One region of the Hydrogenophaga defluvii genome, then DNA from elsewhere that is predicted to be linked to it. Evidence: riboswitches for the same ligand, from Rfam matches in the RefSeq annotation. Region 1 holds a riboswitch; the other holds the start of a gene.
What was found. Region 1 has a riboswitch for cobalamin ahead of ACFQU0_RS20705 (TonB-dependent receptor domain-containing protein). Riboswitches for the same ligand answer to the same signal wherever they lie in the genome.
Positions count from the first base shown of each region.

Region 2: it holds a riboswitch for cobalamin, as region 1 does, so the genes downstream of both, ACFQU0_RS06645 (TonB-dependent receptor domain-containing protein) here and ACFQU0_RS20705 (TonB-dependent receptor domain-containing protein) in region 1, are expected to answer to the same signal.

Region 1 covers NZ_JBHTBZ010000088.1:10,652-15,096, forward strand. The annotation lists gene ACFQU0_RS20705 (TonB-dependent receptor domain-containing protein) at 1-1,636, opposite strand, end outside; cobalamin riboswitch at 1,716-1,956, opposite strand; partial or broken gene ACFQU0_RS20710 (YebC/PmpR family DNA-binding transcriptional regulator) at 2,007-2,717, opposite strand; gene dbpA (ATP-dependent RNA helicase DbpA) at 2,754-4,142, opposite strand; gene ACFQU0_RS20720 (cation acetate symporter) at 4,195-4,445, opposite strand, start outside.
Region 2 covers NZ_JBHTBZ010000014.1:45,082-49,526, reverse strand. The annotation lists gene ACFQU0_RS06645 (TonB-dependent receptor domain-containing protein) at 1-1,150, opposite strand, end outside; cobalamin riboswitch at 1,229-1,481, opposite strand; gene ACFQU0_RS06640 (DUF904 domain-containing protein) at 1,519-1,737, shown strand; gene ACFQU0_RS06635 (cell division protein ZapA) at 1,749-2,102, shown strand; RNA gene ssrS (6S RNA) at 2,128-2,306, shown strand; gene ACFQU0_RS06625 (sulfite exporter TauE/SafE family protein) at 2,377-3,192, shown strand; gene ACFQU0_RS06620 (hypothetical protein) at 3,233-3,478, opposite strand; gene msrA (peptide-methionine (S)-S-oxide reductase MsrA) at 3,482-4,021, opposite strand; gene aqpZ (aquaporin Z) at 4,203-4,445, shown strand, end outside.

The DNA of each region.
Region 1 (4,445 bases):
GCACCTCGGCACCGAGTTGCCAGTCGGCCAGCCGCTGGTCCAGGCCCAGGGTGGCCTGGCGGCGGGCGCGGCGGGCGAGCTGTTTGCCGGTGTCGAGGTCGCGCGGGTCCAGCAGGTCCAGCGAGGCGCGCAGCACGGTGTGGCCCAGGCGCTGGTCGCCGCTGAAGGTGACGCCCTGGTACTGCGCGCGCGCGGTGTTGCCGTAGCAGCCGGGTAGCCTGCCCGTGCCGTTGACGCAGCTGCCGGGACCGCTCACATAGGTGATGAGGTTGTCCACCCGGTTGCGGTAGGCCACCACGGCGAAGTGGCGCGTGGGCGTGTCGTGCTTCAGTCCGAACTCGATGTTGCGGCCGGACTCGGCCTTCAGGTCCGGCGTGCCGTAGATGCTGAAGCGCTGGTACAGCGTGGGCACACGGAAGGCCGTGCCGGCCGAGGCGCTGGCGCGCCACTGGGGCGACAGCTCGTAGGCGTAGGCCGCGCTGCCGGTGGTCTTGCCGCCGAACTCGCTGTCCTGGTCGTGGCGCAGGTTAAGCTGCAGGCTGTGCCCATCCCAGCGGCGGCCGTGGCCCAGGGCCAGCGCGTCCTGCGAACGACGGGTGCGAGTGGGGGTGGTGCTGGCGTTGTCCAGCTCATCCTCGCGGCGCTCCAGGTCCACCGACCACTGTTGTCCGCCGGCATGCCAGCTGTTGTGCAGCAGGTAGCTTGTGATGTGGGTGTCGGTCACGTAGGGCGAAGGTCGGGTCTCGTAGCGGTCGCGGCTGCGGTTCACGCTCAGGCGGCTGTTGTGGCTGGGGCTCCATTGCGCCAGCCATTGCAGGCCCAGGGTGTTCAGCCGGTGCAAGGCATGGTCGTCCCGGCCCGGGGTGGACGCGTCGTATTGCGTGTCCTGACGGGTGTGCAGCGTCGTGGCTTCCAGCCGGTGTTCGCGGTGGAGCTGCCAGCCCAGACGCGCACTGAGGGCCTCATGCTCATACCCGTCGCGGTCGGGGTTGCCACTGGGCTGCACGTTGAAGCCCTGGCTGCTGTCGCGGCTGAGCGAAAGTGCGTAGTCGAAGGCGCCTTCGCGACCACTGAGGCCCGCCTCCACCTGGCGCGTGCCATGGCTGCCCACCCCCATGCCCACGCTCGGGTTGAAGCCGGCTTCGCCCCGGCGGGTAAAGATCTGGATGACACCACCGAGGGCGTCGGAGCCGTAGACCGCGGCGGCCGGACCTCGGACGATCTCGATGCGATCGATCTGCGCCAGCGGGATGGCGTTCCAGGTGGCGCCGCCGGTGGATTGCGAGTCCACCCGCACGCCGTCCACCAGCACGGTGGTGAAGCGGCTTTCGGCCCCGCGCACAAACACGCTGGTGGTGGCGCCAGGGCCACCGTTGCGGGCGATGGTGATGCCGGGCTGGCGGGCCAGCACGTCGGCAATGCCGGTGGCGCCGCTGCGTTCCAACGCCTCGCGGTCAATCAGGGTGACGTCGGCCACCACGTCGGTCAGCGGCTGCACAACGCGGGTGGCGGTGACCAGGGTTTCGGACAGGGCGGCCACAGTGACCTCGGCCGAGGTTTGGGCGTGGCACAACGGTGAGGCACAGGCGGCCAAGGCCCACGCGGCACGGTGCGCGCGGAGAGAGCGGGTTTTCATGAACAAGAACAAGCCAGGATGTCCGCACCGCCTTCCCCGACGGTGAATGGACCTTACGGTGCCGCGCTTGCGATGCAGGCGTGGCACCCCCTTGTTGGCCGGTATCCGGGCTGGCGGAGCAACATCCGTCGCCTTCCCAGTCGCCTTGCGGGCGGCCAGTGGCAGTGAGGGATGCGGGGGTGAGGATCACCCCGTCCGCTTACCGTTGCGGGGGCAGCGCTGGTTAGGAGTGGCCTGTGTTACAGGCCGGTTCCCCCCAGCTTCCCGTTGAACTGCGGCCCAAGAGGCGGGCCGCGAGCACCAACGAGCGCATTGTAAACACTGCGCCGTTGTCTTCGCCTTGGTTCGATGTGTGCCGCAGTACAGGTCGGCCGACCAATCCCGCAAACACGTTTTGCACGTCTTCGTTGGCGTCCAGCGCCGCCAGGAAACTTTCCACCTCGTCCAGTTGCGCGGGCGTGAGACTGGCGGCGCTGACCGGGTTCTTGGGCCGGTAGCCCAGCTTGGACGACAGCAACTTGAAGCCATGGGCGGGCAGGGCGCGGCCCACCAGATCGAGGTCGGTGGGCGCGGTGATGAACAGGGTTGCACCGTCCTCATCGGCGGGCTCGAAGTCCTGCGCGCCGGCCTCGATCGCGGCCAGTTCGGGGTCGGCGCCGGGCGTGGCCGGTTCGGCTTCGATCAGGCCCACGTGGTCAAAATCCCAGGCGACAGAACCCGAGGTGCCCAGTTGGCCCTTGCGGAACAGCACCCGCATCTCGGAGGCGGCGCGGTTCACGTTGTCGGTCTGGCATTCCACCATCACCGGCACGCGGTGCGGGGCAAACCCTTCGTAGATCACATGCTCGAAATGCACGACTTCACCGCTGAGGCCCGCGCCTTTCTTGATCGCGCGGTCCAGCGTGTCTTTGGGCATCGATGCCTTGCGGGCCTGCTCCACCGCCAGGCGCAGGCGCGCGTTGGCGTTGGGGTCGGCGCCATCGCGCGCCGCGATCATGATGTCCTTGACCAGTTTGCCGAACAAGCGCCCCTTGGCGTTGGCCGCCAGGTCCTTGTGTTTCGCTTTCCATTGCGCGCCCATGCTGCGTACCTTTGTGTGTGATGAATGTTTGGGGCTTCAGTCTTCGAGCAGGCGTGCCTTGACGTTTTTGCCCTTGATGCGGCTGAGCCGGTTCGCCACCTGCTCGGCGATGGCGCGGTCCACCGCGATGTAGGTGGACCACTCGTTGACGTTGATCTTGCCCACCTGTTCGCGGGTGTAGCCCAGGTCGGCGGTGAGGGCGCCCAGCACGTCGCCGGGGCGGATTTTTTCCTTGCGCCCGCCCTGGATGTGCAAGGTGACCATGGGCGCCAGCAGCGGGCCGCTGCCGGTGGGCTTGAGCTCGTCCAGCGGGTGCCACACCGACTCTTGCTTCTGCAGTTGTTCGATGCGGCCCACCGCGCCCATTTCATCGAGGCTGGCCAGGTTCAGCGCCAGGCCACTTTCACCGGCGCGCCCGGTGCGGCCGATGCGGTGGATGTGCACCTCGGGGTCGGGCGTCACGTCGACGTTGATGACGGCGGCGAGGCTCGCAATGTCCAGCCCACGCGCGGCCACGTCGGTGGCCACCAGCACCGAGCAGCTGCGGTTGGCAAAACGCACCAGCACCTGGTCGCGGTCGCGCTGCTCCAGGTCGCCGTGCAAGGCCAGCGCGCTGATGCCTTGGGCGTGCAGCACGTCCACGAGGTCGCGGCACTGGACCTTGGTGTTGCAAAAGGCCAGGGTGCTGGCCGGGCGGAAGTGCATCAGCAATTGGCCGACGGCGTGCAGGCGGTCTTTGTCCTTTACCTCGTACCAGCGCTGCTCGATCTGGCCACCGCTGTGCTGAGCTTCCACCGTCACGGTCAGCGGTTCGCGCATGAACTGTGCGGCCAGCTTGGCGATGCCTTCGGGGTAGGTGGCCGAGAACAGCAGGGTCTGGCGTTCTTTGGGGCACTGCCGGGCCACTTTCACAATGTCGTCGAAGAAACCCATGTCCAACATGCGGTCGGCTTCGTCCAGCACCAGGGTGTTCATGGCGTCGAGTTGCAGGCTTTGGCGCTCCAGGTGGTCCATCACGCGCCCGGGCGTGCCCACCACGATGTGGGCGCCGTGCTCCAGCGTGGCCAGCTGGCCGCGCAGCGGCACGCCGCCACACAGGGTGACGACCTTGATGTTGTCGTCGGCCCGGGCGAGGCGCCGGACCTCCAGGGTCACTTGGTCGGCCAGTTCGCGCGTGGGGCACAACACCAGGCTTTGCACCGCAAATCGGCGGGGATTGAGGTTGGCCAGCAGGGTGAGCGCAAAGGCAGCGGTTTTGCCGCTGCCGGTTTTGGCTTGCGCGATGATGTCCTTGCCCAGCAGGGCGGCCGGCAGGCTGGCCGCCTGGATGGGCGTCATCTGCTGGTAACCCAGGGTCACCAGGTTGGCCAGGGTGGCCGGTGACAGGGGCAGGGAGGCGAAATCGGTCGGGGAGGAAACGGTCATCCCCAATTATCGACGGGCCGGCACTGTTGGCAGTGGAACGGCCCGTCTAGGTTCAGTGGCCCGAGGCGCCGGAAGCACCGATGCCGGTTTCAGAACGCACTTGCTGCGCCAGGAACCCAGCCTTGTCGATCTGGGCGCGCTTGCTGTTGTCCAACACCGAGAACAGCCAGATGCCCACAAACCCGATGGTCATGGAGAACAGGGCGGGCGAGGTGTAGGGGAAGGGCGCGCTGCCTTTGGCGTTGCCCAGCACGGCTTCCCACACCGAGGCCGACAACACGGTCAGCACCACCGAGGAGATCA
Region 2 (4,445 bases), on a different contig from region 1:
CCGTGGTCTTGTTGCCAAACTCGCTGTCCTTGTCGTGGCGGGCGTTGAGCTGCAAGGCGTGCGCCCCGGCATTCCAGCCATAGCCCAGCGCCAGCGCGTCCTGATGGCGGCCTGAAATGGTGGGCGTGGTGCTGCTGTTGTCCAACTCGTCTTCACGGCGCTCCAGCGCGGCGGTGAACACCTGTGCGCCCAGGCGCCATTCGTTGTGGAACAGGTGACTGGTGATGTCGGTCGCGGTGAGGAAGCTGAAGGGCAGGCTGTCGTAGCGGTCGCGGCTGCGGCTGCTGCTCACGCGCGTCTGGTAACTGTCGGACCAACGCGCCGTCCAGTTCAAACCCAGGGTGCTGAGGTCGTGCACGCTGCGGTCGTCCACGTCGGGCATGTAGCCGTCGTATTGGCTGTTCACATGGCTGGTCAGGGCCGTGGCTTCCAGCCGGTGGCGCGCGTCCACCTGCCAGCCCAGGCGTGCCGATGCCGAGCGGTTGCGGTGACCGTCCTTGTCGGGGTTGGCGCCGGGTTGGGAATCGAAGCCACTGGCGCGTTCGCCCGCCAGCGACAAGGCGTAGTCCACCGTGCCGTTGCCGCCGCTGAGGCCCAGCTGGACGCTGGCCAAACCGTGGCTGCCCACGCCCAGCGAGGCAGTGGGTGCAAAACCGGCCTCGCCCTTGCGGGTGAACAGTTGCAACACGCCGCCCACGGCATCGGAGCCGTACACGGCGGCGGCCGGGCCACGCACCAGCTCGATGCGGTCGATCTGCGCGAGTGGCACCGCGTTCCAGGTGACACCGCCGGTGGACTGCGAATCCACCCGCACGCCGTCGATGAAGACGGCGGTGAAACGCGGGTCGGCCCCGCGCACAAACACGCCCGTGACCGATGCCTGGCCGCCGGTGCGGGCCAGCTCGACGCCGGGCAGGCGCGCCAGCACGTCGGCCAGGCCCACGGCGCCGCTGCGCTCAATGGCTTCGCGATCGACCACGGTGACATCGGCCACCACATCCATCAGGGGTTGGGCCACGCGCGTGGCGGTGACCACGGTTTCGCGCAGTTGCGCGATTTGTTGCTGTGCATGGGCGGAGCTGGTGGGCCAAACCAGGGTCAAGGCCAGGGGCAGCGCGGCAAGGGGGGCGCCGGGGGTGCGGGAACGCATGGGGTTGTCCATCGATCAAGGTGTCCTCACCGCCTTCCCCGACGGTGCCTGGACGTCAAGGCGGCGCACACCTGGGCGCGCACCACCACCTTGTTGGCCGGTATCCGGGCTGGCGGAGCGATTCCCCTCGCCTTCCCAGGGGCCGTGTGGACCACCAGTGGCGTTGAAGGAAACGGAGGCGTGGCCGCTGTGCGAAGCCACTTTCTCGTCCGCTTACCGTTGCGGGGGCAGCGCTGGTTAGACACCACCTGTGCAGGTGGCCATCCCCCAGCTTCCCGTTGAACTGCGGCATGTGAGCCACACCGCGAGCACCAACGCTACCGATTGTAGTCACGTGGTCCGGGCGCGGCGCCTACAATGGCGGCGACATGGCTGCCACCCACCCCATCGATCAGATTGCCGAGCGCGTCGAGCGCTTGCTGCTGCGACACGAGGAACTGCGCCGCACCAACGCCTTGCTGGCCGAACAGGTGCGTACGCTGACCCAGGAACGTGACGCCCTCAAGGGGCGGCTGGGCGCGGCGCGCCAGCGCATCGATCTGCTGATCCAACGCCTGCCAACGCCCGGTGTGAAAGACGAAGCATGAGCAAACCCGGCCTGAAACAGATCGAGGTTCAGATCATGGGCAACAGCTATTTGCTGGCCTGCCCAGACGGTGGCGAGGCGACGTTGCTCGATGCGGTGGAAAAGGTCGATGCGGCGATGTGCCGCATCCGCGACGCGGGCAAGGTCAAGGCACGTGACCGTATTGCGGTCTTGGCGTCGCTGAACATCGCTTTTGAGCTGTCGCAGAAAGAGGCGCTGGCGTTCAACGCGTCTTCCTTCGGCCACACGGAAGACCCGGCGCAATCGGATGCACAGGCGACAGAATCGACCGCCGTGGAAGCGCGTCTGATGCAATTGGTGCGTCGCCTCGACCAAGCCCTGGAAAACGACGGCCAACTGCTTTGATGCGGCCCGACTGGCCTACAATGTCAATTGTCTGCGGCGCGTGCCGGGCTTTATATTTCCTTGAACCAATGCTCATTGAGCCCGGGCTTGGTACATTGCATGGTGGGTGTGAGCGTCTCGCGTCAGACGAACCCGAAGCCCTGCTGCCCTCGCCCACCTGAACCCCGGTTCAGGATGCCGGTCCGGTGGCACCGCAGACACCCTCTTTTTCCGGTTGAGCGTTCGGCATGGTGAGTTGAGCGTGCGTGTGCTCAACATCACCTCCCTTCACCCCATGCTCCTGGACCCCATCCTCATCGTCGAATTGGCCGTGCTTGGCCTGTGCACCGGTTTTCTGGCCGGTCTGTTGGGCATAGGGGGCGGCATGATCATGGTGCCCTTCATCACCTTCATCATGGGTTCGCGTGGTGTGGCGCCCGAGTTGTCGGTCAAGATGGCCATTGCCACCTCCATGGCCACCATCATCTTCACATCGGTCTCCAGTGTGCGCGCCCACCACAAACGCGGAGCCGTGCGCTGGGACATCGTCAAGGGCCTGGCACCGGGCATTGTGCTGGGCGCCATGGTGGCGAGCCTGGGCGTGTTCGCGGTGCTCAAAGGCGCCTGGCTGGCGCTGCTGTTTGCGGCCTTTGTCGGCTTTTCCGGCACCCAGATGCTGCTGGACAAAAAGCCGGCGCCCACCCGGGGGCTGCCGGGCACGGGCGGCCTGGTGGGCGCAGGTGGCGTGATCGGCTTTCTCTCGGGCCTGGTGGGTGCGGGCGGCGGTTTTGTCAGCGTGCCGTTCATGACTTGGTGCAACGTGGCCATCCACAACGCGGTGGCCACCAGCGCCGCGCTGGGTTTCCCGATTGCCGTGGCCAACGTGGCAGGCTATGTGGTGGCCGGGGCTTCGGTTCAGGGGCTGCCCGCCGGGTCACTGGGCTACATCTTCCTGCCGGCACTCGCCGTCATTGCCACGGCCAGCGTGCTGACCGCCCCGCTGGGCGCCAAGGCGGCCCACGCCTTGCCTGTCAAACAGCTCAAGCGCGCGTTTGCCGCGGTGCTCTATGTGCTGGCGGCCTACATGCTCTACAAAGGCTTGAGCATGTGAGCGTGGGAGCGGCGCCGTCTCACCTCAGTGGGCGGCGTGCTCAGTGGGCGTGGCGCATGCCGCAGAACTTGCCCAGCGCCAGTCCCTTGCAGGCCACTTGAAGCGCCTTGGCGCATTCATCGGGGTTGCGGCCAGATTGCAGGCACTGTGCCGCCGCGCTGTGGGCCGCAGCCATCTGCTTGTGGCGCTCGATGTCCTCCTGGACCTCTTTGCTGCTGTGCTGGGCCCACGCGCCCGTGCTGAAGAACAACAGGGCGGCGCATGCGATGAGAGTGCTGGGTTTCATGGTTCAGTCGGGACGCACGTGCTGGGCAAACACGCGCAGAAATTTGTCAAGTTTGGGGGCCACCACAAAGGCGCAATAGCCCTGATTGGGGTGCTGAAGAAAATAGTCTTGGTGGTACGCCTCTGCCGCGCTGTAGTGGGCCACAGGCGCCAGTTCCGTGACCACCTCTGTGGCGTTCGGCAGATCCGCCATCACTTCGCGGGCCAACGCCACCTGGGCCGGGTCGTGCCAATAGATGCCGCTGCGGTACTGGGTGCCCACGTCGTTGCCCTGCCGATTCAATGAGGTGGGGTCGTGTATGCCAAAAAAGATGACCAGCAGATCGCGCAACCCAATCTGTGCGGGGTCAAACACCAGCTTCACCACCTCCACAAAACCGGTCTGCCCGGTGCAGACCTGTTCGTAAGTGGGTGGGTGCAACTCGGCCCGCCCATTGCAATAGCCCGACTCCACGTCGAGCACGCCCGCTACCCGGTCGAACACGGCCTCCAGGCACCAGAAGCAGCCGCCGCCCAGGGTGATGGTTTCAGTGCGTGTGGTCATGTGCTCATTTCAGAATGCATAAACACCGATCGTAGCCGCCACCACAACGGCGGCCGTGGCCAAGGGTCAATCGCACATTGTGGAGCGATTCACCCACAAATTTGACTATTTTTGCGGATCATCGCAAGGCCGTGGTTGTAGAGTCTCGCCATCAAAAACCAACAGGGAATTTATTGTGGGCATCCAACGCTACGTCGCCGAATTCATCGGCACTTTTTGGCTTGTGCTGGGCGGTTGTGGCAGCGCCGTGCTGGCCGCGGCCTTTCCTGAGGTGGGCATCGGCTTGCTGGGCGTGTCGCTCGCCTTCGGCCTGACGGTGTTGACCATGGCGTTTGCCATCGGGCACATCTCGGGTTGCCACCTCAACCCGGCGGTGTCGGTCGGTCTCTGGATCGGTGGTCGTTTTGAAGGGCGCGACCTGCTG